Regions from separate parts of the Pedobacter sp. AC212 genome, predicted to be linked through region 2. Evidence: riboswitches for the same ligand, from Rfam matches in the RefSeq annotation. Region 2 holds a riboswitch; each other region holds the start of a gene.
What was found. Region 2 has a riboswitch for S-adenosylmethionine ahead of ACZZZC_RS13535 (O-acetylhomoserine aminocarboxypropyltransferase/cysteine synthase family protein). Riboswitches for the same ligand answer to the same signal wherever they lie in the genome.

Region 1 (5,577 bases), 230 kb from region 2:
TTGTGGGGAGATCTGATAAATCAGTTGGGCAATATCCGTATTGTCACTGATATATTGATCGCCATCAGCCTTAATCTCATCCAATACCTGCTTTGCCTTTGCAGGTTCTCTATCTGCAATTCTCAAAGCGATTCTTAACCGTAAAGAGTTAGCGAACTTTTTCCATTTACCAATATTTCCACCATAGATAATGTCACCTGTAATGGCTTTCCCTGCAGGATCAAGAGCATTTTTAGCATTTTTCAGATCTTCCAAGAGGCCAAAATAGACGTCTTTTTGTTTGTCATAAGCTGGCGTAATGAATTCGTCTAATTTTCCTGCCTGGCTGTAGGGAATATCCCCATAGGCATCTGTAAGCAACAGGAATGACCAGGACCTTAAAGTTAAAGCCACACCCCGGTAGTTTGGATTGGCGGTGGTATTTCCGATTTCAATGATCTTGTTAAAACCGGTGATACTTTGCGAGTACAAAGTAGACCATAAAGAGATAAAACTACTGTTGGAATAAATAAAGCGATCTTCTTCGGTATACTGGACCTTTGCCCAGTGTTGCGCAAAAAGAAGACTCGAATTCATGTTGTTTGTTGTTCCCCAATAGGCATCGGTAGTGTTTTTTATCGCAGCAGTAAGCAGATAATCAGGCTGTGCATTTTCAGTAGCGTTCGGATTGATGTTTACTTCGTCGAGTTCCTTGCCGCAGGAGGCTGCTAAAATTGAAACGAAAGCAGTGATATATATAAATTTATTTTTCATGTGGATAGGATTAAAATTTAATGTTCAGGTTAATGCCATAGCTGCGGGTTGTTGGGTTAGAAAGGCTCTCAAGCCCCTGGCCATTACCAGTGTTAAAGGCTACCTCCGGATCGATATCGGCTACATTACGGTGCAGTATCGCCAGGTTTCTTCCTACAAGTGATACCGAGACGCCTTGCAGACTTAAAGGACGTATCCATTTCGAGGGTAGGTTATAGCTCAGTTTAATCTCGCGGAGTTTGACGTAGGAAGCATCAAATATATTGGCCTCATCAATGGTGCGAAACGACTTGTAATAGGTTTGTGCAGAAAGTATTTTCTCATTGCGTTTCCCATCAGCCGTTACCCCGTCGAAAATCATCCCGTCATCGTAAACCGTTACACCGGCAGGCGCCGTAGCACCATCAGCCAGTCTTACCGTTCCATTTGCTTTCACATTTCCCGGATAATAATAGGAAATTCCCCCAAATTCTGCCGCTCTGCCTGGCAGGGTAGAGGCCAGCACGCCTGTATAGGTTCCTGTTGCATAGGTGCCGTTGTAAATTGAGCCGCCAAAGCTGGCATCAATCAACACGCCCAAACTAATACCCTTATAGGTGAAGGTATTGGATATGCCGCCTATCCAATCTGGTGTATATTTACCCAGGACCCTTTTGGTAGGATCAGTCTGTGGAGCTCCTGTTGCATTGACGATGATATTTCCACTGCCATCTCTTAAAAAAGCGTTACCAAACAGCGTTCCATAAGGTTGGCCAACAGCTGCGATGACTTGAGCCGAGTTCGTTGCCACGACATAGTTTTGCAACAGCCCCGCTTGATCCAGCTCGATGACCTTACTTCTGTTCGCGGCATAATTCACATCAATATCCCAGGTCAGCTGCTTTCTGATAGGAGTAACCCCCAATTGTACTTCCACGCCTTTATTGTTGATTTTTCCTGCATTTAATAATTTGGACCTGAATCCGGTACTTTGACTAACATCCACACTTAAAATCTGGTCGTAGCTATTGGTATTGTATAAACTTACATCAAAACGAAGGCGCTTGTTGAACAACACAGCTTCTGCTCCTAATTCAGATGAGGTCGTGGTTTCAGGTTTCAGATCAGGGTTCAAATCCGTGGCCGAAGGGCTGAGTTGAGGATTGCTCCCAAAAGGGGCACTGAAAGAATAAGTGTTAATCAGGCGATATGGATCGGCATCCTTACCTACTTTTGACCAACCTCCACGAATTTTGGCATAATCGAGCACCTCGCTCTTGATATCAAAAGCCTCTGTCAGCACAAGGCTTCCGTTAAAGGAAGGGTAGAAATAAGATCTGTTCTGGGCCGGCAATGTCGATGACCAGTCGTTACGGGCCGTCACATTTGCAAAAAGGTAATTCCTAAATCCAATCTGCGCCGATGCGTAACCACTGTAGGATTTCAATTTACTATAATTATTAGAAGAGGTAAGCGGATCTCTGGAATTGTTCAAAGTATATAAGCCAGCGACAGCAAGCCTCGGTGCACTCTGATCATTTTGTTCGATATATCTTGAACGTATATTTGTTCCCAATAAGGCTTCCACGCTGAAATCATCATTAAGCTGTTTAGTGTAGTTCAAGGTTGCATCGGTATTGCTTTCGTTCACGGTAAAAGCACTTTCGGTATAGGAACCAAATGGAGTTCCGTTAGTACCATATGCAATCCTGATTTTGCGGCGATCATTGTAATAATCCGTTCCCGAACGGAAGTTAAAGTTAAGACCATCAGTAATTTTATAATTCAGGCCAATGTTTCCGATAATCCTGTTCCGGTTTTGTGATACTGTATTTTCATAGGCCACCCAGTACGGATTACTGTAGTAACTGGTGTTCCAGTTGAAAGTGTTTCCGTTTTCATCCCGGTAGTTTTTCAATTGATTAATGTCTACCTGTCTGCCAAACCAGGTAAACTGAAGCATGGTACTGGTCGACCTGGAACCGCCCGTTCCTGGTAAGTTGTCAGAACCAAGTTTACTGTAATTTGCGTTGGCAGTAAGGGTCAACTTGGGCGTAATTCTCAAAGTGGTGTTCAGGGCAAACGAATTCTTGTCCTGCCCGGAGTTAGGCACCACACCAACCTGTTTTAGATTGTTGTAGGATAAGCGGTAATCAAATTTCTCTCCGGCATCTTCAAGGGCAATGCCATTGGAAAGAGAATAGCCAGTTTCAAAAAAATCACGAACATTATTTGGATTGGCTACAAATGGAACGGCTACTCCCTTTGAAAAAAACTGGGGAATCAGCCTGCCATCCATTCTCGGGCCCCAGCTTTCATCCACACCGTCATTCGTTCCGGCACCCTTGCCATCTACGTAGCTAAACTTGCCTTCTGATCCCTGACCAAAAATATCCTGGTACTTTGGCAGTGTAAGTAAACTTTCAATAACCCCATTGGAGTTAAAGCTGACCCCCAAACCCTTTTTCGATTTTCCGGATTTTGTTTTGATAATAACTACTCCGGCCGCTGCCCTTGAGCCGTACAACGCTGCTGCGTTCGGGCCTTTAAGCACACTGATTGATTCTATATCATTTGGATTGATATCGGAAATTGTATTTGCGTAATCTCTTGCGCCAGCGGAATTGAGCTGCGAATTGTCAACCGGTATACCATCCACAACAAAAAGCGGCTGATTATTGCCAGAAATAGAAGTTTCTCCTCTAATCACTATGCGGGAAGAACCCATATCGCCCTGGCTATTGGTTACCCTCACGCCAGCAACCTTACCCGCCAACGCATTTACCAGGTTGCTTTCCCTCGCTTCAGTCAAGCTCTCACCTTTGAGCTCCTGTACGGCATAACCCAGCGATTTTTTTTGTCTCGAGATACCCAGAGCCGTAACCACAACTTCATCTAAAGCGTTATCCGCATCATTTAAAACCACGTTGAGCACCTGTGTATCGCCAGATACTTCCACTTCTTTAGTAGCGAAGCCGATATAAGAAAATACCAATGTGCTTTTGCCAGTTACCGTAATGGTAAAACTGCCGGCACCATTACTTGTTACTGCCTGTTTGGTACCTTTTACAAAAATGGAAACACCGGGCAGAGTTTCTCCTGATGAACTTTTAACCGTGCCTGATATGGAGATGTTTTGTGCACGTACGAATGGGGAAAGCAATAGCAGAAATAATATTGCCGGAAGCTTAATCTTGTTGAACATAATAGATATTGTTGATGATTAATTAAGGGATGATGTCGCGAAATTTAGGCAAAGCTCTTCCACTCCGCTTTTGACGAATTTTTTAACACACTAATAATGAAAATTTTAAGTTTTTGTGGTATTTGCTAACTTTAGTCTGTACAAATACCCGTTCGCATTCGGTCTCTTTTACTTCGGTTTGAAATGCATGCGTAAATTGATTTTTGCTCGTTAGTTTTTTCCATTTAATTTATTTTTCTGATAGATCAACACTTATCAATTGTAGCAATCCGCTTATAAAAAAAAGCACTCCTATAAATCAGGAGTGCTCTCATATTCATTAACAATGATTTGGCCTTCAACTGACTTAACTATCCCGGACTTTCCGGGATGGAATTAGCACCATACCTAAGGCTGGTTGCTAAGGTTTCACAGGGCCATTCCCTCCACCTTTCTTGATAAGTATTTTAAAATAACTGGCGCAAAGATAATAGAAAAATCATATTGTCTAGTAATTCTATAGATTTTGTTTAAATATTTTTTTCTTAAGGCTAATCATGCCTACATTTGCGCTGTTAATTGATCAACATCCCATGAAAATAAAATATATTTTAATAGTTGTAGCAGGACTTTTCCTACAGAATGCAGCAGCGCAGTCAAAAAATGAAATCAAAAGCAATAGTGTCGAATCTCCGAAATCTTTTCGGGCAGATGGAATCTGGAGAGGTGTCTTTAATCTCAAACCCGGTGTTGAAGTACCATTTAATTTTGAAATTAAAAATAGAAACGGTGATCAACCCTTTCTCAGCTTTTTAAATGCCGATGAGCGCTTCGACGGGGGAGTTGTAAAAAGGAAAGGAGATTCATTGTTGATTAACCTGGATCAGTTCGACAATGTTCTTGCTTTTAAAATCCAGAAAGATTCACTTGTCGGCGTATTGAAGAGACAGGATGGATCTGGAAAACCACTGCCTGTGTATGCCAGTAAAGCAAAGCAATATCGGTTTGCAACCAGTGGTCAGGCACCAGATGCAGATTTTTCTGGAAAATACGATATTGTTTTTCAGTCACAGAATGGCAAAAAGGAAAATGCAGTAGGACTTTTTAAGCAGGCCGGAAATAAAATTACAGGTACATTTCTCCGCATTACCGGCGATTCCCGCTATCTTGAAGGCAGTGTTGATGGAAACCATTTTTATCTTTCCGGTTTCATCGGTTCGAGCCCTGCTTACTACAAAGGCACATTTTCAAAAGAAGGTAAAATTGTGGGAGAAGTAGTGAGTGCCAGGGGGAATACGCCCTTCACCGGAACTCAAAATCAAAATGCTGCCCTCCCGGATGCGACCAAATTAACTTTTTTAAAAGATGGGTATAAAACGCTTGACTTTTCTCTTCCGGATGTTAATGGAAAGAAGATTTCGTTAAAGGATGAAAAATTTAAAAATAAAGTGGTGATCCTGACGATTACCGGAACCTGGTGCCCTAATTGTGTAGATGAGGCAGCATTCATCGCTCCATGGTACAAGGAAAATCGCAGTCGTGGCGTTGAAGTTATTGGCATTCATTATGAGCGGCAACTGGATTCGGCTTATGTAAAAAAAGCATTAGGAAGATTTCGCGATAAGTTTGGCATTGAATATGATCAGGTGATTGCTGGCAAA
Region 2 (5,577 bases):
GAGCGGTTTTAAGTCCCTTACTACCGCCATCTGGCTGGTTAGCGTAAAAAGTTCTATCGGTGGTAATCGCCAAACGCTGGCTTTCATTAAAAGCAATTCCCCACGGAGAATGAACAGCATTTGTAGCAACCAAAATAAGATTCTCAATTCTGTTCGGCTCAATTATTCCCCATTCTACTGCCTGCTGACCTCCTAATGAACCGCCAATTAATAATTTGATGTTTCCAATGCCTAAATGATCGGCCAATAGTTGGTGAGCAGATACAAAATCGCGGATAGTAAATTGTGGGAATGATAGATAATAAGGTAAACCGTTTACAGGATTGGTACTTAAAGGATTGGTTGTTCCGTAGTTCGAACCCAAAACATTCGCACAAATGATATAATGTTCTTCCGGATTAAACAAAGCATTTTGCCCAAACAGACCTTCCCACCACTCAAAAACATCGTCATTTGCGGTTAAAGCATGGCAAACCCAAATTACGTTATCTTTTTTGGCATTTAATTTTCCATAAGTTTGAAAAGCGATTTGCAAGTTTCGAATTTTCTTGCCACTTTCTAACTTAAACTGTTTGGGATAATTATACACCCCAACCTCTGAAGAGGTCTTTGAACTTCTATCGGTCATATTATTGACTGTAAATTTTTAAACATGTTTTGTTGCAACCCTTTCGAGGGATGGATAGTATTAGGCTTGTAAACTTTCAGCAGTTGCGTGAGCGCTGATAGTAGCAAAAGCCTGCTCAAAATCTGCTTTAATGTCATCGATATGCTCAATACCAACTGAAACCCTTAACGCATTTGGTTTTACACCTGCAGCTAATTGTTCCGTTTCACTTAATTGTTGATGTGTGGTTGCCGAAGGCTGAATAATCAGCGTTTTAGCATCGCCGACATTTGCTAAATGAGAAACCAGTTTTAACTGATCTATAACTTGGGTTGCATTTTCCTTGGTGCCATTTAATTCGAAAGATAAAACACCACCGAAACCATTGCTCAAATATTTTTTTGCCAGATTATTGTATTTGCTGCTTGCTAAACCTGGATAATGAACTTCTTTAACAAGCGGATGATTTTCTAACCAGGTGGCCAACTCCAAAGCATTATCTACATGGCGTTGTACGCGAAGAGATAACGTTTCTAAACCTTGCAATAAAAGGAATGAATTGAAAGGCGAAAGGGCAGGACCCAAATCTCTTAAACCCTCAACTCGAGCACGAATGATGAATTGAATGTTACCAAATGGGCCGCCGATGCCGAAAACATCATTAAAAACCAATCCATGATAACCTTCTGATGGCTCGGTGAACTGCGGAAATTTTCCATTGCCCCAATTATAATTTCCACCATCAACAATTACGCCTCCAATGCTGGTTCCATGTCCGCCAATCCATTTTGTTGCAGATTCTACTACGATGTTAGCGCCATGTTCCAAAGGTTTAAATAAATAACCTCCAGCACCAAAAGTATTATCCACGATGAAAGGAAGATCGTATTTCTTCGCAATTGCTGCGATCTTCTCAAAATCAGGAATGCTGAAAGCCGGATTTCCAATGGTTTCTAAGTAGATCGCTTTTGTTTTCTCTGTTATCTTTTGCTCAAATTCTTCAGGCACATCTGGATTTGCAAAATCTACATGGATGCCCAGGCGTTTGAAAGCCACCTTAAATTGATTGTAAGTTCCTCCGTAAATATGTGTTGAGGAAACAATGCTATCTCCCGCTTCTAAAATATTATGTAATGCAATAAACTGTGCCGCCTGACCAGATGCTGTTGCTAACGCTGCAACTCCACCTTCCAACGCCGCAATTCTTTTTTCAAAAACATCAGTCGTTGGGTTCATTAAACGAGTATAGATATTGCCAAATTCTTTTAAAGCGAAAAGATTAGCGCCATGTTCGGCATTTTTAAATCCATAAGAGGTAGTTTGATAAATTGGAACTGCTCTTGATCCTGTGGTTGGGTCTATTTCCTGGCCAGCGTGTAACTGTAGTGTTTCAAATTTATATGAAGTTGACATAATTCTAAATGATTGATTAAATGAATGTTGAAGATTGATTTCAAGCTTATGGTTATAAAATTTATCACCATAAATCAAGATAATTTTGTAGGGCGTATCCCGATCTATCGGGACCTTCCAATTTGAAAAAGAAACAAAGGAGGAAGATTTTTAAATTACTGTATGCAACAGCACATACAAGTAATCGCCCGCATATCACAACAAATCAATGAAATAGAAGAGTTCTCTACCTGATTGAGGTTTAGCTGAGGTTCGCTTTGCGATTGAAGATTTAGTATTTTCATCAGTTATAATTTATATCTCCAAATAACACCATGTTACTTGGTCAGGAATTGGCACCTTCTCTTTCTGAGGGTTGCCAGTGGGTCACGGAGCCAGTCTCTCGCCACTTCTTTATAAATCAATCCGATTAAAGATTGACTTTTATTCAGTTGTTCACCAAATAATATTTCAAATATCTAATTTAATTTCGAAACAACAAAATTAAATTCTGATAATTTGTTAAGTGCTTGTGAATCAAATTCGTAATTTTAATTTGAAATCATAAAATAAACTTAACCTTAAAAATTTTATGTTTGTCATACCTATCTAATCATGATGAAAAAAATAAAATCTACTTCCTTAGTACTGCTAATTGCAATATCAGGATTAACAGCTCAGGCACAATTCGGGGGATTAAAAGACAAACTATTAAAAGTTGGAACGGCACAAGGTGCTAAAGCTCTTGGTGTTGATAAATTTTTAAAGCAACCCGCTGCCATTACTACAGCATTTGAAGATGTAAACCGCGAGGGTGAAAAAATGCCTGATTTTAATGCTAAGGCAAAATTTCAGCCGCTATATTTACTGCCTAAAAACCCTGATGGAGGTTTCGTTTTGTGCGAGGGATTTTATGAAATGACAAATAAGAGCTACTGTTTAAAAGCCGGAACTTTTGCACCTTCGAAAGGGGATGGCTACATGTTTGCTCCTGTTTTAGGTCCGAAAGAAGAGATTGTGGTTGCCATTTTAAAGAGCGCAGAAAAACATCCAGAGGTGGAACAGCATGATATTCAAATTTTGCTTTGGACGATTATTGCCAGAACAAAATTTGCTGATTATGCAGGTACAGTAAAGCTAACAGCATTGAAACTTTTAACACCGAAACAGTTAACCCAACTGGAAGGCGGTGCCTTAGGTATTTTACCTTTCGATGTAATGGAAAAAGCTAAAGATCAGCTTCCCTCAGGGATTAAAGCTGTTTTCGAGGCTGAAAACAATATCCGTCAACTGGTTTCTTCTGGCAACTATACCTATGCCGATATGGAAAAATACGCCATTATTGCAGGTATGGCGCCACCAAGGGCCGATGTGCCAAGTGGTATTTGGACAAAACACCCTGACGGTTATTACGTTCGCTATTTTCCGTCTGGTTATTCGGTTACTAAAGTTCAGGTTTATGTACCGAAGGAGTTGTTGGCGAATGGAAATAAGATTGTTTATGATGCTGCCGGCGATATTGCTTGTCCTGCAAATACTGGTTCTCAGCGGTTGGCGCAAACAAACGAGCCATTAGAACCAAATTATTCTACGAAATTGGTAACGGTTTGTAATCCTAAATAGATTTTGAATATGAGCGGGATTGTAATTCTTATGGATTTGCAATCCCGCTTTTTGCTGTAGGCCCTATGGGAAAAATGAAGGGGTAAAGTTAAATAGTTTGCCACCCATAGGCTGCGATTTAAAAACAGAGTTTTGCCAGCAAGTGACTACTAGGTTGCTATTTGAAACACCGTTAGCAATCTTATTTCATTTGTTAAAACTCATAGTTTTAAGATTGCTTCGTGCCTCGCAATGACGGGCTAAGTTACCCAAGTGCTTGTTCTAAATCAGCAATAATATCATCCACGTGCTCCAAGCCCACGGAAATTCTTAAAAGATTTTTTGGGGTTTTACTGTCTGGCCCCTCAACTGAATAACGGTGTTCAATTAAACTTTCCACGCCTCCTAAGCTGGTTGCTTGCGCAAACAGCTTTACATTATTAACCACTCTGCTCGTTTCTTCTACATCACCTTTAACTAAGAACGACATCATTCCACCAAAATCCTTCATCTGTTTTTTAGCAATCTCATATTGAGGATGCGTTTCTAATCCGGGGAAGAATACAGCCTCTACTTTTGGATGGTTAACCAGATATTGCGCAACTAATTTGCCGTTTTCGCAATGGCCCTTCATGCGGTAAGCCAGGGTTTTTATACTTCTACAGAGTAGATAACAATCAAACGGAGAAGGAACCGCTCCACCGGTTTGTTGTATATTTTTTATTTTTTCCCAAAGCTCATCTTTTTTGGCAGTGACCAAGATTCCACCTAAAACATCGCTGTGGCCACCCAAATATTTAGTACTGCTATGCATTACAATGTCAGCGCCTAACAAAATTGGATTCTGTAGAATAGGAGAGGCGAAGGTACTGTCGCAAGCAAAGGTAATGTTGTTCTGCTTTGCAATTTTCCCGATTTCTTCAATATCCGTAATTTTTAGTAATGGGTTTGATGGGGTTTCTATCCAAATTAATTTGGTATTTGGTTTTATACTCGATTTAATTAATTCCAAATCAGTTTGATCAACAAAATCAAATTCTAAAACTTCGTTAAATATGGTGAGAAGCTGCTTTTTTATTCCCCAATACATATCGTCAGGAGCAATAATATGGCTGCCAGGTTTTAATGCCTGAAACAAACTCATTCCACAATTATTTCCAGAAGCAAAAGCTGCTGCATCCTCACCATATTCTAATTTAGCTACAGTGTTTTCTAAAGCAGACCTGTTTGGGTTGCTCACGCGGCTATACATGTGCCCTCCGGGGTAGCCTCCATTCTCATCACGAAAAAAAGTTGTCGATAAGTTTATTGGCGGGGTAACATCTCCGGTAGTGTTTTTAACAAGATTAGATGCGTGAATAGCAAGGGTTTCGGGTTTCATAATGATTTGATTGTGCTGCAATATAATCGCATTGCAAATTAATAATTTGCTGCTAATTTAAGGTTCGAAATTGTTTTGGCAAGATTTATGTAAACAGTTTCCCGAAATTAAATTAAACTAAAATGAAAAGATTATTTATAGCTATCGCAATAGCATGTTCTACTTTAGTAATGTTACAAAGTTGTTCATCAACTAAAAACGCTGCAACAGGTATTAGTGGCGGTAGAGGTACCGTGACCGGAACTTGGGTTTTAAACAACGTGGCTTTAGAGGGCTTGCCAGATCAAGCTGTTCAAGGTTTATTTGGAGAAAAATCGTACAAATGTTTCCAGGGAAGTACATGGAAATTAACCAATAGCGGAAACGGATCATACACTTTACCAGCATCAAGCACTTGTGGCGAGGTTATGCAAACTATTTTCTGGTCGGCTACGCCATCAGAAGAAACTTTTCAGTTTAAGAAAATCTATGAAGGTGATAAAGCTAAAAACGTTACAGAAGGATATCGCCTGGTGTTAACACAACTTTCGAAAGGCAATATGGTAATGAAATCTCCGATTGAATTTGGAGGCAAAACGGCAAATATTGTTTTGAC
Region 3 (5,577 bases), 2.1 Mb from region 2:
GTCTCCAACGGCGTTTGCTGGCCAAAATCCAATTACCGCTCTAGCCGTTAACAACTTTTCATCTAAGATCCGTTTCAATAATGCCTGCGCATCATCAAAAAGCTTTTTTGCTTCACTCCCAACATTTTTATCATCAAATATTTTCGGGTAGCTTCCGCGAAGTTCCCAGGTATGGAAAAATGGTGTCCAATCGATATATGGAACTAATTCATCCAAAGGATAATTATCAAAAACCCTGGTTCCGGTAAATTCAGGAACTGGTAAATTTCGATCGAAATCTATCTTAAATTTATTTGTCCGTGCTTCTTCAATGGTTTTGAAACGCTTATCAGAACGCTTGTTCAAATGCGCTTCCCTGGCTTTTTCATACTCCGCTTTGATGCCAGCAACGTAGTCACCTTTTGTTTCAGGATTCATCAGCGTACTGCAAACAGTAACACTTCGCGATGCATCTAAAACATGAATAGCCGGGCCAGAATAATTTGGGGCAACTTTTACAGCCGCGTGAATCCGTGACGTGGTTGCTCCACCAATAATTAATGGAATGGTAAAACCTTCTCGTTCCATTTCTTTGGCAAAGTGCACCATTTCATCAAGTGATGGTGTAATTAACCCACTTAAGCCAATAATATCGGCATTTATTTCCCTCGCTTTTTTGATGATCTCCTGCGCAGGAACCATCACGCCCATATCTACAATTTCGAAGTTATTACAAGCTAAAACTACCCCCACAATGTTCTTCCCGATATCATGAACATCACCTTTAACGGTAGCCATCAATACTTTCCCTGCCGAGGAATTCTGATCCTGATCTGGATTATCTAGTTTCTCCTGCTCAATAAAAGGAAGCAAATAAGCCACCGCTTTCTTCATCACCCTGGCCGACTTTACCACCTGAGGCAAAAACATTTTTCCAGCACCAAATAAATCACCAACAATGTTCATTCCGTCCATCAATGGTCCTTCAATCACTTGTATTGGGCGGGCATATTTTTGACGAGCTTCTTCAACATCATCGTCAAGATACTCTACAATTCCTTTTACCAGGGAGTGAGATAGGCGTTCTTCAACCGGTCCTTTCCTCCATTCTTCGTCTTTTATAATTTCTTTCCCTTTTGATTTTACCGTATCAGCATATTCAACCAATCTCTCTGTAGCATCATCCCGTCGGTTCAAAAGTACATCTTCTACCCTCTCCAAAAGTTCGGGTGGAATTTCCTGATACACCTCAAGCATACCTGCATTTACAATCCCCATATCTAAACCGGCCTGAATGGCATGGTATAGAAATGCAGAGTGCATCGCTTCGCGAACAACATTATTTCCTCTAAATGAAAACGAAATATTTGATACACCACCACTTACTTTTGCATGTGGCAGGTTTTCTTTGATCCAACGGGTAGCGTTAATAAAATCTACCGCGTAGTTATTATGTTCTTCTAAACCTGTGGCTACGGTAAGGATATTCGGGTCGAAAATAATGTCTTCAGGAGGAAAACCGATTTCATGCACCAGAATATCATAGCTTCGTTTACAAATCTCTTTTCTCCGTTCGTAGTTATCGGCCTGGCCTTGTTCATCAAAAGCCATTACAACAACGGCAGCGCCATATTGCATAATTTTACGGGCACTTTCACGAAACTTATCTTCACCTTCTTTAAGTGAAATAGAATTCACAATTCCTTTTCCCTGCAAACATTTCAATCCATTTTCTATCACCGACCACTTAGAGGAATCGACCATGATAGGCAATTTGGCAATATCAGGTTCGGAGGCAATCAGATTTAAAAACTTCGTCATGGCAGCTTCCGAATCGAGCATGCCTTCATCCATGTTTACATCAATAATCTGCGCTCCACCTTCTACCTGTTGTAGGGCCACAGCCAAGGCCGCTTCGTAATCGCCACCTAAAATTAACTTTGAAAATTTTGGAGATCCGGTGATGTTTGTCCTTTCGCCAACGTTTACAAAAATACTGTCTGGCGTTATCGTTACAGGCTCCAATCCGCTTAAGCGCATAAAAGGCTCAATAGTTGGCAATTTCCGTGGCGAAGCTTTTTTAGCATTCTTTGCAATGCAGCCAATGTGATCAGGAGTGGTGCCGCAACAGCCACCCACGATATTTACAAATCCAGATTGGATAAAATCGTCGACCAAGTGAGCCGTTTCATGTGGTTGTTCGTCGTAAGCACCAAATTCATTCGGCAAGCCGGCATTTGGATAAGCAGAAACGTAACAACCCGCTTTGGTAGCCAGCTCTTCGATGTGCGGACGCATCTCTTTTGCCCCTAAAGCACAGTTAAAACCAATGCTTAAAGGTTTTGCATGCATTACCGAATTTAAGAAAGCTTCTGCTGTTTGACCAGAAAGCGTTCTTCCAGAAGCGTCGGTAATCGTTCCCGAAATCATAATTTCGAGCTTACGACCAACTACTTCTTCATATTTTTTAATGGCCACAATGGCTACTTTTGCATTTAGTGTATCAAAGATGGTTTCGATGAGAAGCACATCAGAACCTCCATCTACCAAACCGCGAACTTGTTCATAATATGCCGCTTCCAGTTCATCAAAATAAACCGCCCTAAAACCTGGGTCGTTTACATTTGGCGACATCGAAAGGGTTCTGTTGGTTGGCCCAATTGCACCTGCAACAAAACATTTCCGATCGGGATTAGCCGCCATAAATTCAATAGCAGCCTCTTTTGCCACCCTCGCACCTTCAAAGCTTAACTCATAAGAAAGATCTTCCATCTGGTAATCAGCCATGGAAATTCTTTGTGTACTGAAGGTGTTGGTTTCGATAATATCCGCACCAGCGGCTAAATATTCAAGATGTATGGCTTTAATAATATCAGGCCGAGTGATGTTGAGCAAATCGTTATTGCCTTTTACATCACACGGATGATCTTTAAAACGTTCCCCTCTAAAATCCTCTTCGGTTAAAGTATAACGCTGAATCATGGTACCCATCGCACCATCAATTACTAAAATACGTTTTTCTAATTCTTCTCTTATGCTCATACTAGTATTTAGTAGTTAGTATCGAGTATCAAGACATTCGACACGAGATGTAACTACATTTCAACTCAATATGTAATCTGGCATTTGTTATCTAAATACTAAAGACTATATACTAAGTACTAAAAAAGCTTATTTAAAAAGTTGGTACGAGAATCGTAATCCTAAACTTATCTGCCCCCGATTAAAATCGGGATAGAATGTAGCACCTTGTGTGGTCACAGGTTGCTAAGACTTCGTTGGGTCTAATCCCTCCGTCTTTCTTAATAAGCGTACAAAAATGCAACAAAGCAACATCAATTCCAAAAATTATCGCTCTGCTGCCAAATAAAATTACAAAGGCCATGCAAATTTGCACAGCCTTAAGAATATTGTTTTGTTTGAGTGCTTTAAACAGCCTCCCTTTTTCCGAATCTTTTGTTGTAGTAGGTAATCAAATATCCCATCCAAAAAGCACCAGGCAAACAACTAATAAAGATATGATCTGTAATATAAGTTACAGTAATTGCCTGGATAGTGCCGCCAACTAAAATGAAAAAAGCGATTACCAAAAACTTGCTCATTATTTTCTACTTCCGAAAATGCGTAGTAAGAAAAGGAAGATATTGATAAAATCAAGGTATAGCGACAAAGCTGCCATTATAGCTAATTTCTTTGTATCAGCAGATGGAATTGATTCTCCGCTTTCTTCAATTCCCATTCCAATTCTTTTAATTTTTTGAACATCGTATGCAGTCAATGCTGTAAAAACAGCAATACCAACAAATGCCATAATTAAGCTAAACTGTTCACTTTTAATAAACATGTTTGCAATACTGGCTATAAATAAACCGGCAACACCAACCATTAAAATTGGGCCGAACTTACTCAAATCTATATTTGTTGTATAGCCCATTACAGCCATTATACCAAAAATACCTGCGGCTGCAGCAAAACAAGTTATAATCGATGTGCCAGTGTAAATTAAGAGAATAAAACTCAAACTTACGCCCAGCAGCACAGAAAACAGTACAAACACACCTAACAAGGCGCCATAAGATAGTCTAGAAAAGCCAGCCCCCATTACTAAAACTAGCCCTAGTGGTGCAAACATGGCTACATAACCTAACGCAGTTCTTCTTCCTGTTTCAAAATCGATTAATGATCTTAATGCTGACTCCGTGTTTGAAATATAAAAAGCAGATAGAGTTGATAAAGCCAACGCTACAAACATCCAAAGGAATACGTTTGCAAAAAACTTCTTCGATACGGAGTTTTCCTGTACAAAGACACTATTGGTTTGATAATTATAATTTTGTTGTTCCATTTTTAATTTTGTGTATTTAAATGATTTTAAAAATAACAATTTAGTTTAATCTTTTTGTCAAGAGTTCTTCAACTTTTTTAAAGAACTGTAGCGGTTTAAGTGTACGCCATGGCAGATTATCAAAAGCTCCCCCAAAGTTGATATAGTAATCTATGTTATTGTCTTTAAATTCGGAAATAACGTGTTCTTGAAAATTTACGCCAACAATCCATCCATCTTCTACTTCCTGAAACCACTCTTCATAATAGCTATCATCAGATGCGTGAAAATTTAAAACGTTCTCGCCAATAAGGATAAATTTGGTAATGCCTTCGTCCATCATCAATTCTAAAATATCACGTTTAAGTAACATGATATCATTATTAATTGCATCATTCCATTCGCCGATAAATTCGATAATGGCATAACTGCGATCATAATCGGCATACAAAACCTTCATGTAAAGGGTGTTCGACCCGAATTCGTCCCACTGCGGATGCAGCAAGAAATTATAAATCTGCTTGTCGAAATAAATTTCCGAATACTCGGTATTGTAAAATGGTGAGCGCTCATCTTCTGCCGAAACATAATCATCTCTCCACTGGTAATAAGGCTCGATTTCGTGCATTTTAATATTTAATTTTGAGTGAGTGAATTTCGAATGACTGAATTTAACGGCGATGCTAACTCTATCATTCACTCATTATATCATTCATTCATTTACTGTGGTTGTCGTTGTCCCGCCTCTACCGCTTTACGTACGCTTCCATATTTTGTAAGTAAATCTGCCGCCTCATCATAGCCTATGTTTAATTCATCTGCCACCATCTGCGTTCCGCGATCGACTAATTTGTTATTGGTTAACTGCATATCTACCATTTTGTTTCCCACTACCCGTCCTAATTGAACCATCACGGTAGTACTCAACATGTTTAAAACCAATTTCTGTGCAGTACCAGATTTCATTCGGGTAGAACCAGTGATAAATTCCGGGCCAACAACAACTTCAACCGGAAAATCAGATTCAGCAGCGATTGGTCCACCAGTATTGCAAACAATACAACCGGTCAAAACACCGTGCTTACGGGCGGTATTTAAACCACCAACTACGTAAGGTGTGGTTCCAGATGCGGCCAAACCCACTAAACAATCTTTTTCATTGATGTTAAATTCTTCCAAATCCTTCCAGGCTTGTTCGGCATCGTCTTCTGCAAATTCTACTGCCTTTCTAATGGCCGTATCGCCACCGGCAATAATTCCAACAACCCAATCAA

Region 1: linked by a shared signal. The riboswitch ahead of ACZZZC_RS12400 (SusC/RagA family TonB-linked outer membrane protein) and the one ahead of ACZZZC_RS13535 (O-acetylhomoserine aminocarboxypropyltransferase/cysteine synthase family protein) in region 2 are both predicted to bind S-adenosylmethionine.
Region 3: linked by a shared signal. The riboswitch ahead of metH (methionine synthase) and the one ahead of ACZZZC_RS13535 (O-acetylhomoserine aminocarboxypropyltransferase/cysteine synthase family protein) in region 2 are both predicted to bind S-adenosylmethionine.

The regions. Positions count from the first base shown of each region.
Region 1 covers NZ_OZ409870.1:2,858,922-2,864,498, forward strand. Annotated here, with positions in the region: gene ACZZZC_RS12395 (SusD/RagB family nutrient-binding outer membrane lipoprotein) at 1-753, opposite strand, end outside; gene ACZZZC_RS12400 (SusC/RagA family TonB-linked outer membrane protein) at 764-3,937, opposite strand; SAM riboswitch class I at 4,281-4,381, opposite strand; gene ACZZZC_RS12405 (peroxiredoxin family protein) at 4,510-5,577, shown strand, end outside.
Region 2 covers NZ_OZ409870.1:3,091,762-3,097,338, reverse strand. Annotated here, with positions in the region: gene ACZZZC_RS13540 (homoserine O-acetyltransferase family protein) at 1-628, opposite strand, end outside; gene ACZZZC_RS13535 (O-acetylhomoserine aminocarboxypropyltransferase/cysteine synthase family protein) at 689-2,020, opposite strand; SAM riboswitch class I at 2,312-2,422, opposite strand; gene ACZZZC_RS13530 (hypothetical protein) at 2,615-3,622, shown strand; gene ACZZZC_RS13525 (trans-sulfuration enzyme family protein) at 3,867-4,982, opposite strand; gene ACZZZC_RS13520 (lipocalin family protein) at 5,105-5,577, shown strand, end outside.
Region 3 covers NZ_OZ409870.1:5,232,265-5,237,841, forward strand. Annotated here, with positions in the region: gene metH (methionine synthase) at 1-3,021, opposite strand, end outside; SAM riboswitch class I at 3,186-3,291, opposite strand; gene ACZZZC_RS22640 (hypothetical protein) at 3,408-3,581, opposite strand; gene ACZZZC_RS22645 (Bax inhibitor-1/YccA family protein) at 3,581-4,324, opposite strand; gene ACZZZC_RS22650 (hypothetical protein) at 4,365-4,931, opposite strand; gene murQ (N-acetylmuramic acid 6-phosphate etherase) at 5,024-5,577, opposite strand, start outside.